2 regions of the Cytobacillus mangrovibacter genome follow, and region 1 is predicted to be linked to the other one. Evidence: riboswitches for the same ligand, from Rfam matches in the RefSeq annotation. Region 1 holds a riboswitch; the other holds the start of a gene.
The links. Region 1 has a riboswitch for S-adenosylmethionine ahead of metK (methionine adenosyltransferase). Riboswitches for the same ligand answer to the same signal wherever they lie in the genome.
Positions count from the first base shown of each region.

Region 2: it holds a riboswitch for S-adenosylmethionine, as region 1 does, so the genes downstream of both, ACFYKT_RS09940 (methionine ABC transporter ATP-binding protein) here and metK (methionine adenosyltransferase) in region 1, are expected to answer to the same signal.

Region 1 covers NZ_JBIACJ010000011.1:37,873-43,759, reverse strand. Annotated here, with positions in the region: gene ACFYKT_RS17820 (alpha/beta hydrolase) at 201-1,007, opposite strand; gene ACFYKT_RS17815 (gamma carbonic anhydrase) at 1,185-1,697, shown strand; gene metK (methionine adenosyltransferase) at 1,804-3,003, opposite strand; SAM riboswitch class I at 3,252-3,367, opposite strand; gene pckA (phosphoenolpyruvate carboxykinase (ATP)) at 3,738-5,324, shown strand; gene ACFYKT_RS17800 (alpha/beta hydrolase family protein) at 5,401-5,887, opposite strand, start outside.
Region 2 covers NZ_JBIACJ010000004.1:286,853-292,739, forward strand. Annotated here, with positions in the region: gene ACFYKT_RS09935 (O-acetylhomoserine aminocarboxypropyltransferase/cysteine synthase family protein) at 1-1,254, shown strand, start outside; SAM riboswitch class I at 1,409-1,516, shown strand; gene ACFYKT_RS09940 (methionine ABC transporter ATP-binding protein) at 1,682-2,707, shown strand; gene ACFYKT_RS09945 (methionine ABC transporter permease) at 2,700-3,368, shown strand; gene ACFYKT_RS09950 (MetQ/NlpA family ABC transporter substrate-binding protein) at 3,382-4,239, shown strand; gene sufC (Fe-S cluster assembly ATPase SufC) at 5,232-5,887, shown strand, end outside.

The DNA.
Region 1 (5,887 bases):
GTCACTCCTTAACGAAATGCGCAAGCGCCTTGATCACCCCCGACAAGCACAAGACAAGCTGTCAAGAAGGTTGTTCTTTAACCTTCTTGACAGATTGGCTTGTGACCTCGAGGTCGACAAAAGCGCGACGTCCTGTCGCATTGTCGACACTAGTACATCCTGTACGTCGGGGGTAGGCGCTGGAGCTAGACAATTTCTTCTTATTTCTCAATATAGCCGATTGCCTTTACTTGGCTATTAACAAAATCCTTTGCATATTCAAATATATCTTCTCGATCTGGTTCATTAAATATCTCATGATAGCATTTCGGCCATTCTTTAAAGCGCTTTTCTGAAAAAGGGGCGAGATTGAACCATTCTGTTACTGTTTTTTTATTAACAATCAAATCTTCCCCTCCTTGCATCACAAGCAGCGGAACATCTTGTATTTTATTAAGCTTTTCAAATCCAAGCTTCATTGCATCCATTAGTTCACGATACCATCTGACAGATACTTTCTTTACATATAATGTATCATTTGCATCCGCATTTCGAACATCTTGATTACTAGTTGCCATCTCGACTGTTATCCCTGAATCCATTCGAAGGCTAGGGACAATTACATTTAATCCAAGTGAAAGAATATCGATTATTTTTGAAGGCTTTTTGATCAATCCAAGACATGGTGAAGAAAGAATCACTCCTGCTAATTCCAAGCTTTCTTCCTGAAGCAATCGAATCGAAATCAAGCCACCCATACTATGTCCTAAAAGAAAAACAGGTAAATGAAATTGATAGGCTGCTTGAACCCATTCTTTCACCTCAATAAGATACTCATCAAATGAATCAATATGACCTCTGCGCGATCTTGTTGTCATCCCTTGGCCTGGAAGATCCCCCATAATGACATGAAAACCTGATAATCGCCATTTTTCTATAAGCCACCCATAGCGGCGATGATGCTCCATTGCACCATGCACCATCACAATGACTCCTTTAGCCTCTCCTTCAGCTTCCCATTTCCACATCGTTCTTCCCCCTAAACCTTATGTTGAAGCGCAATCTCCATTTTATATAAATTATAGCTTAGAAACAGAATTTCATCACACTTATTACTCCATTTGTACCGTTAAAATCATCTGTACACCCTTTCCATACTCGTATGTTAGAATGTATTTACACTACTTAAATAAGGAGCATTACAAATGATCTATCCATATAAAGATAAATTTCCAAGGATTGCTGATTCAGCCTTTATTGCTGATTTTACCACGATTACAGGAGATGTAGAAATTGGGGAAGAATCCAGTGTGTGGTTTAATACTGTAATAAGAGGGGATATTGCACCAACTATTATCGGAAAAAAGGTCAATATCCAGGATAATTCTGTTCTTCATCAAAGCCCCAATAATCCATTAATTCTTGAAGACGAAGTCACGATTGGCCACCAGGTCATTCTACATAGCTGCATTATTCGTAAAAAAGCGCTTATTGGCATGGGCTCGATTATTCTTGATGAAGCAGAAATTGGAGAAGGAGCATTTATCGGTGCAGGCAGCCTTATTCCCCGGGGGAAAAAAATCCCTCCGTTTACACTTGCATTTGGCAGACCTGCAAAAGTAGTCCGTGCACTAACCCCAGAAGACATTGAAGAGATGGAACGAATTAGCAGAGAGTATGCAGAAAAAGGACAATATTATAAATCAGTTCAAAAGTAAAAGGAAGATATTGTATTAAATTTCCCAAGATAAACATAATTATTCCCTTTTAACCAAAGAAAGGAGCTGCATGATAAACATGCAACTCCTTTTTTACGCTGTACTATTAGTTCAGTGCCTCTGCACGTAATACTTCTGCTTTATCTGTACGTTCCCAAGGAAGATCCACATCTGTACGTCCAAAATGTCCGTAAGCAGCTGTTTGCTTGTAAATTGGGCGGCGAAGGTTAAGCATATTGATAATTCCAGCTGGACGAAGGTCAAAATGCTTGCGAACAAGTTCAACCAATACGTCTTCACTTACTTTTCCAGTACCGAATGTATCAACAGAAATTGAAACAGGCTGTGCCACACCGATTGCATAAGCAAGCTGTACTTCTACTTTCTCAGCTAACTCGGCTGCAACAATATTCTTAGCCACATAACGTGCAGCATAAGCAGCAGAACGGTCTACTTTTGTAGGATCCTTACCAGAGAATGCACCACCGCCATGGCGAGCATATCCACCGTACGTATCAACAATAATCTTACGGCCAGTTAGACCAGCATCCCCTTGAGGTCCACCAATAACGAAACGACCTGTTGGGTTAATGAAATACTTTGTATTTTCATCAATCAACTCTTTCGGAACAACAGGATTAATAACATGTTCCTTCAGATTGCGCTGAATTTGCTCAAGGCTAATTTCTGGGTGATGTTGAGTAGAAATAACGATCGTGTCGATACGAACCGGCTTATCATTTTCATCATACTCAACTGTTACTTGTGTTTTTCCATCTGGACGCAGGTAAGGAAGGATATCTTCTTTACGTACTTCAGCCAAACGGCGAGATAATTTATGTGCTAATGAAATCGGTAATGGCATAAGCTCTTTTGTTTCGTTACAAGCATAACCAAACATTAAACCTTGGTCTCCCGCACCGATCGCTTCGATTTCTTCATCACTCATTTTTCCCTCACGTGCTTCAAGCGCTTGGTCAACACCCATTGCAATATCAGCAGATTGCTCATCTATAGATGTTAATACTGCACAAGTTTCCGCATCGAAACCGTATTTAGCACGCGTGTAGCCAATCTCTTTCACCGTTTCACGTACAATCTTTGGAATATCTACATATGTAGAAGTAGTAATTTCACCAGCAACTAAAACGAGACCTGTTGTTACTGACGTTTCCGCCGCAACACGAGCATTCGCATCTTTTTCTAAAATAGCATCCAAAATTGCATCAGAAATTTGATCACAAATTTTATCCGGATGTCCTTCAGTAACTGATTCAGAAGTAAACAAACGAGCTTTTTTTGACATCTGAATTCCTCCTTATATATATAATGGGCAAGATTACTTCATCCAAAGCAATCTAATTGATACGGAACTCATTCCCTAAGTAGTATGAAATAAACATGGAGTTTTTATTATCATGCCCTAAACCATTTAAATACAGCACTAGAAAAACTCACATTAAAAATGCATTCCAAAAGCCGTCCACCCAATTTGCACAAAAAAAACCCTTCCATATGTGAAAAGGTTGAAAGCAAATCGATTCGCGCCTTTCACTCTTATCGTTCAAGGCACCTTCGTCCTTGCGTCAGGTTAGCACCTTTGTCAAAAAAAACTTTAACAGGTTGCTGGGCTTCATTGGGCCTGTCCCTCCGCCAGCTCGGGATAAGAGAGTATCCGTTCAAGGTAAAATCATAACGTATAGAATGATTAACGTCAATAAATATATGAATAAAATTATTGATTTCTTTTCTAACTTATACTAAGTTTTCTTGCATTACTTACACATTCCATCGTACAATTCAAGAGTTATCAAATAAATCATCCTTGTTCAACTAATCAGTTTAACAAATCGATTGAGAATATATAATAAGAAGGAAATATTTAATCTGCGAAAGCGGCTTGTCCCAATTGTGACAATTGCAATTTTTAAAGATTAATTCCTTCAATAGTATAGACTAATTATCTCAATGTGTTATACTAATCAAGAGATGTAATCACTTTCAAAAAAATAATACTGGATAAAGGAAGGTATTCATCAGATGAATTCTGTTAGTATCCCAAATAAATTAACCGAGTTACTTAACGGCAATAATATTCAAATTCAGTTATCAGTTCCTCAACTTGTTGAAAAGGTTTTAAATCGAAACGAAGGATCCCTTACATCAACCGGTGCTGTTGCTGCTACTACTGGTAAATATACAGGTCGTTCTCCTAAGGATAAGTACATTGTGAAAGAAGCGTCTACTATTCATACAGTTGACTGGGGTAATGTGAATCAGCCAATTTCTGAGGAAGTCTTCTCTAATTTATATGATAAAGTATTAAACTATCTACAAGAAAAAGATGAAGTATTTGTATTTAAAGGTTTTGCAGGTGCTGATAAAAAACACCGATTGCCTATTCAAGTTATTAATGAGTATGCTTGGCATAACTTGTTTGCTCACCAGCTTTTCATCCGACCTACAGATGAAGACTTATTAGATCATCATGCAGAGTTTACTGTTATTTCTGCACCGAACTTTAAAGCAAATCCTGCTGTGGACGGGACTCTTACTGAAACATTTATTATTATTTCATTTGAGAAGCGTACGGTTTTAATCGGCGGTACTGAATATGCTGGAGAAATTAAGAAATCAATTTTCTCCATTATGAATTATTTACTGCCTGAAAACGGCATTCTACCGATGCATTGTTCAGCAAACGTCGGCTTAGAAGGTGATGTTGCTTTATTCTTCGGTCTTTCTGGAACAGGCAAAACAACCTTATCAGCTGATCCAAATCGTCGTTTAATTGGTGATGATGAGCATGGCTGGTCTCCAAACGGCGTATTTAATATCGAAGGCGGCTGCTATGCGAAATGTATTAACTTAACACGCGAAAAAGAGCCACAAATTTTCGATGCTATTCGTTTTGGTGCTGTACTAGAAAATGTTGTGATCAATAAAGATAGCCGTATTGCTGACTATGATGATAATACATTAACTGAAAACACACGTGCAGCTTACCCTCTACAAGCAATAGATAATATTGTTGATCCGAGTATTGCTGGGCACCCGAATACAATAGTTTTCTTAACAGCTGACGCTTTTGGCGTTCTGCCTCCAATCTCTAAATTAACAAAAGAACAAGCCATGTACCATTTCTTAAGCGGCTATACATCTAAGCTTGCAGGAACTGAGCGCGGTGTGACTTCACCAGAAGCAACATTCTCAACATGCTTCGGTTCACCATTCTTACCTCGTGCTGCAACAGAATATGCAGAAATGCTTGGAAAGAAAATTGATGAGCATAACGCGAAAGTATATCTAGTAAATACTGGATGGACTGGCGGCGAATATGGTGTAGGAAACCGTATGAAGCTTCCATACACTCGTGCAATGGTTCAATCTGCACTTGAAGGTGAATTAAACAATGTAGAGACAATTAAAGATGAAATTTTCGGTCTTGAAATTCCTTTACATGTACCTGGAGTACCTGATGAAGTACTTCAGCCAAACAAAACTTGGGAAAATCAAGAAGCTTATGAAGAAAAAGCAAAGGAATTAGCTGCTAAATTCCGTGCAAACTTCAAGAAATTTGCGAACGTCCCAGCCGAAATAGAAGAAAAAGGCGGCCCCACCGCTTAATATAACTCATAATATCGTTGTTTAAAATTAAGCTTCATCCCCGATTAAAGGAATGGTCCATAATGGCCATTCCTTTTTATTGTCTTTTCATCCATTTCGTTAAATCTTGTACAATCTTCCTGTTAACCACAGGCGGAAAATAATGAGTGTAATCTTGGAAGTACCAGCTTTCTATCTTTCGATTTAGTGTATTTAATCTCTTTTCAAGCCGATAGGCATGCTCAACTGAAACATTTTCATCCTTTTCTCCGTGGATAATTAATACTGGGGCTTGAAGCTTTTCTATTTCATAAAGTGGTGTTCGATATTCATACCGCTCTGGAAATTTCGTTGGTGTTCCCCCAATTACTCGCTTCATCATTCTCCGTAAATCTAATCTTTCAACATAAGTAAGAGACATATCACTGACTCCCCCCCATGTGACAACAGATTTTGTCTCTGGATAATGAATAGCTGTTAATAACGCCATCACCCCTCCTCTGGAAAAGCCAAAAACATGAATGTCCTTGACCCGCGAATGGGTTTGAAGAAGCTTAAAAGCAGAATAAGCATCCTCTCGATCC
Region 2 (5,887 bases), on a different contig from region 1:
GATCCTTTAACAGGTGCGAGAGCTGTACCTATTTACCAAAATAATGCATACCAATTCAAGAATACTGAACATGCCGCTAATCTTTTTGGTTTAAAGGAAGCAGGCTATATTTATACTAGAATCCACAATCCAACAGTGACTGTTTTTGAGGACAGAGTAGCTTTATTAGAAGGCGGGGTTGGTGCATTAGCAGTTGCCAGCGGAATGGCTGCGATTACTTTAGCCATTCTAAATCTTGCACAATCAGGCGATGAAATTGTTGCTGCTTCTAATCTGTATGGAGGAACCTATAATCTGTTTGCAGTAACACTCCCTAAATATGGGATTCATGTAACGTTTGTAGATCCAGAGAATCCGGAAAATTTCCGTGCGGCCATTACAGAGAAAACAAAAGCTGTGTTTGCGGAAACGATTGGGAATCCGAGCTTAAAGGTGCTAGATATTGAAAAAGTTGCAGACATCGCCCATGAAAATGGAATTCCGCTGCTAATCGATAATACATTTGCTACACCTTATCTTTGCAGACCGATTGAACATGGTGCAGATATTGTCATCCACTCGGCAACGAAATGGCTGTTAGGCAATGGGACGACAATGGGGGGAATCATTGTAGACGGTGGGAAATTCGATTGGAATTCTCCTAAATTCCCTGGATTTACAGAGCCAGATTCAAGTTACCATGATCTCGTATATAGCGAGGCTCTAGGCCCTGTCGCCTATATTACGAAAGCTAGAGTCCAGCTTTTAAGAGATTTAGGACCTGCTTTAAGTCCTCAAAATGCATTCCAATTTACACTTGGATTAGAAACACTACATGTAAGAATGAAAGAGCATGTAGCCAATACAAAAAAAATTATCAAGTATCTGGAAGCCCATCCTGCCATTCATTGGATTCTCTATCCAGGGAATGAGAATCATCCGGATAAACCATTGGTTGATAAGTATTTATCTAAAGGGGCTGGTTCTGTCGTCGTCTTTGGGATTGCTGGAGGAAGAGTGGCTGGGGCGAAGCTAATTAATAATCTTGAGCTTTGGGCACATGTTGCAAATGTAGGAGATGCCAAGAGTTTGATTATTCATCCTGCTAGTACAACACATCAGCAGTTAGATGCAGAAGGATTAAAGTCTGCTGGTGTACCTGAAGACTTGATTCGGATTTCGGTTGGAATTGAGAATGCAGAGGATCTAATTGATGACTTAGAACAAGCCATTGAAGCAGCGACTGGAATTACTTCTCTTACAGCCAATGCTTAAATCAAGCTGTTTGATTGAAGTAAATATACTATTCTTAAAAATACTAAAATATTAACTTTTTTCCGTTGACACCCTTATTATTTCCGTGATACGATATCTAGCGTAGACAAATTACTTAATTAATTTAAAGTGTTAATTGAATATAGATGTTAAGCTCTTATCAAGAGAGGTGGAGGGAAGTGCCCTTTGAAGCCCGGCAACCGTCATGAAAATGAAATGGTGCCAATTCACACAAAGCGATGTTTGCTTTGGGAGATGAGAGAAAGGACAATAATTAATTTATGCCTTTCTGCTCATGTCAGAAGGGCATTTTCTGTTTTCTTTGAATGTTAAGTGCTTAGAGGCAAATACTGAATAGGTACTGTCTATTTTAAAAGTCTTCTAAATTGATATGGAAAATCGGATTTAAAGAGGGTGCAACATGACGATGATCTCAATAAAAAATATCCAAAAGATTTATCCTTCCAAACAAGGTCAAGTAAAAGCAGTTGATGATGTTAATATCGAAATTAATGATGGCGAAATTTTTGGTGTCATTGGTTACAGTGGAGCAGGGAAAAGTACATTAATTCGAATGTTGAATGGTCTTGAAATACCAACCGAAGGAACAGTAGTTGTTGCAAATAATGAAGTGTCTAAAATAAAAGGCAGCCAGTTAAGAAAGGCTCGCCAAGAAATTAGCATGATCTTTCAGCACTTCAATTTACTTTGGTCAAGGACTGTTAGACAAAATATCTCATTTCCGCTTGAGATTGCAGGTGTGTCAAAAAGAGAAAGAGCTAAACGAGTAGATGAATTAATCAAGCTTGTTGGTCTTGATGGAAGAGAGGATGCCTATCCATCACAGCTCAGTGGTGGGCAGAAGCAACGGGTTGGGATTGCTCGAGCACTAGCTAATAATCCAAAAGTATTATTATGTGATGAAGCAACATCCGCTTTAGACCCACAAACTACGGACTCGATTCTCGATTTACTTGTAGATATTAATGATCGTTTAGGATTGACGATTGTGTTAATTACACACGAAATGCATGTGATTCGAAAAATCTGCCATCGTGTTGCTGTGATGGAAGAAGGTAGAGTAGTTGAACTTGGACCAGTTCTAGAAGTATTTAAAAATCCACAAGAATTAATCACAAAACGTTTCGTACAGCAAGTCACTGAACCTGAGGAAACTAGAGAAACAATTGAACACTTGCTTGACTTATATCCTCATGGTCGTGTCGTGCAATTAGGCTTTGTTGGAGAGTCAGCAGAACAGCCGCTTATTACGAATATTATTCGGAATTTTCAGGTGACGGTTAATATTCTTCAAGGAAAAATATCGCAAACTCAAAATGGTTCTTATGGCACATTATTCATTCATCTTGATGGTGAGACAGAAGAGCTAGATAAAGCGATGAAATTTATCCATTCCCAGCAAGTTGGAGTGGAGGTGATCTCAAATGCTTAATGAATGGTTTCCAAATGTGAACTGGGAGAAAATGTGGGATGCTACGGTTGAGACCCTTTATATGACAAGTATTTCAGTAATAGCTACTTTTATCCTTGGTGCAGTAATGGGATTATTACTTTTCCTAACATCTAAAGGGAATATATGGGAGAATGGAATAATTAATAAAATCATTGGGGCGTTCGTTAATATTTTCAGATCGATTCCCTTCATTATATTAATCGTTCTCCTTATCCCATTTACGACATTTTTAATGGGCACAATGATTGGGGAAAATGCGGCACTCCCAGCTTTAATTATTGGCGCTGCTCCTTTTTATGCTCGAATGGTTGAAATCGGGTTAAGAGAAATTGATAAAGGTGTCATTGAAGCGGCTAAATCAATGGGGGCAAAAACAAGCACAATCATCTGGAAAGTTCTCTTACCGGAATCAATGCCTGCTCTTGTATCAGGTATTACTGTAACCGCGATCGCGTTAGTAGGCTATACAGCGATGGCTGGTGTTATTGGTGCAGGGGGTCTTGGGAATCTTGCCTTTCTTGAAGGCTTCCAAAGAAGCAGAGACGATGTTACCTTAATGGCTACAATTATTATTCTTGTCATTGTATTTATCATTCAATTTATTGGTGATTTCATAACAACAAAATTAGATAAACGATAAGGAGAGGTCAAAAATGAAAAAATTATTACCATTTGTATTCGCATTAGCAATTACTCTTTTCCTTGCTGCATGTGGAACATCAGACGAAAAAGGCAGTGAAAATGGTGCGGCAAGTGAAGGAAATGAAAGTGGAGAATCTTCTAAACTAACAGTAGGTGCTTCAAATGTTCCGCATGCTGAAATTCTTGAAGAAGCTAAACCAATTTTAGCTGAAAAAGGAATTGAATTAGAAATCGTTACATTCCAAGATTACATCCTTCCGAACAAAGCATTAGAATCAAAAGAATTGGATGCAAACTATTTCCAACATATTCCTTACCTTGAGCTTCAAATTGAAGAAAATGGTTATGACTTTGTTAATGCTGGTGGAATTCATATTGAACCAATGGCTGTATACTCGAAAGAATATGATTCAATTGCTGATCTTCCAGAAGGTGCACATATTATCTTAAGCAACTCAGTAGCTGAGCATGGACGTATTTTATCCATTTTAGAAAAAGAAGGCTTAATTAAGTTAAAAGACGGTATTGATAAAACAAAAGCAACACTTGAAGATGTCGTTGAAAATCCAAAGAATGTCGATTTTGATGCAAACTATGAGCCAAAACTTTTAACACAAATTTTCAATAATAATGAAGGCGATGTAGTAGTTATTAACTCGAACTATGCAATCGATGCGGGTCTTAATCCGATTGAAGATTCAATTGCCATTGAGGCGAATGAATCACCATATGCGAATATCATTACTGTTCGTAAAGGGGACGAAACAAAAGATTCAATTAAGACACTTGTGGAAGTTCTTCGTTCGAAAGAAATTCAAGATTTCATCCTTGAAAAATACAAAGGTGCAGTTGTACCTGTATCTGAATAATTTAAATAGAAAAAGCAGGCTCCTAATGGTGTCTGCTTTTTCTATTTGGAGGAATCTGCACTAATTATAAGAATGACGTGAATGAAAGCGTTTTACCCACGATATTTCAATTTTCTGCATTTAATTTCTGCGAATTTCGTCATTGTATGACGGCTGTGACGGTGGTAAAATTTGAACGTGAAATAAAATCGCACTGACGAAAGGATTGGTTTTTATTAACCAGCTACAGTTGAATTACACAAGCGATATGGAAAAAGCAATGCATGGAGCGCATGGTGTTGGATATGAAACTTATTGCAGAAAACATGACGTTCGAATGGAAGTCGAAAAAAGACGTCAAGAAGAATATGTCAAATGTCAGCAAATGGTTGCTACCCTAGAGAAAAAAATCCATTCCTAGTCTTAAAACAATATATTAATGAAGAAAGTGGGGAAATCAGCTTATCTAAACTGATTTCTCTTTTTTTTATAAGTAAGCTCGTTTTTAAAAGATTGTTACTTTTGAATAACATGTATGAAAAACTATTTACAAAAAAAATTGGTTGATTGGAGCGGAAGGTGCGAGACTCCTGCGGGAAGTGTGGGACAGGTGAGACCCCGCAGGAGCGGATGCTCCGAGGAGGCTCACCGCCCACCCCGCGGAAAGCGAGTACCTGGAGCGCAAATCAACCTCTACCAACTACGTCCTCAATAGTAACAATATTTGCGAAAACAGCTTTCTCTATACAAGTATGTTTAATTTAACTACATAAAAGAAATTATTGTGGTAAGAATAATTAAGTAAATGATTATGAAGATATAACAATATCGGTCAGTAAAAAAGTGTGATTTTCATACACTAATTGAAATATGCATAAAAGTTTTGTTAATGGTCTGAAAGAGTTGCTAACAGATTTCATTTGTTATAAGATTGTAATGAGAATAAAGTGAGAATAGAGGATTGCGGTTATTGCCGTAATATAAAATCTTCTTTTATTGATGGAGGTATAGTAATGGCAGGATCTAAATTAACTATTAATGATCTTCATGTTTCAATTGAAGACAAAGAAATATTAAAAGGTGTAAACCTTGAAATAAAAGGTGGAGAAATCCATGCAATCATGGGGCCAAACGGAACAGGAAAGTCAACGCTTTCATCTGCAATCATGGGCCACCCAAAATATGAAGTAACAAGCGGAAGCGTTACATTAGATGGAGCAGATGTGCTGGAAATGGAAGTTGATGAGCGTGCACGTGCAGGCCTCTTCCTTGCTATGCAATATCCAAGTGAAATTACTGGTGTAACAAATGCTGACTTCTTACGTTCAGCAATCAATAGCCGTCTTGAAGAAGGAAATGAAATTTCATTAATGAAATTCATCCGTCAAATGGATAAAAAGATGGATTTCCTTGAAATGGATCAAGATATGGCACAGCGCTATTTAAATGAAGGATTCTCAGGCGGAGAGAAGAAGCGTAATGAAATTCTTCAGCTAATGATGATCGAACCGAAGATTGCCATTTTGGATGAAATCGATTCTGGTCTCGATATTGATGCATTAAAGGTTGTTTCAAAAGGGATTAATGAAATGCGCGGAGAAGACTTTGGCTGCTTGATCATTACTCACTATCAACGCCTATTAAACTATATTACTCCTGACCATGTTCA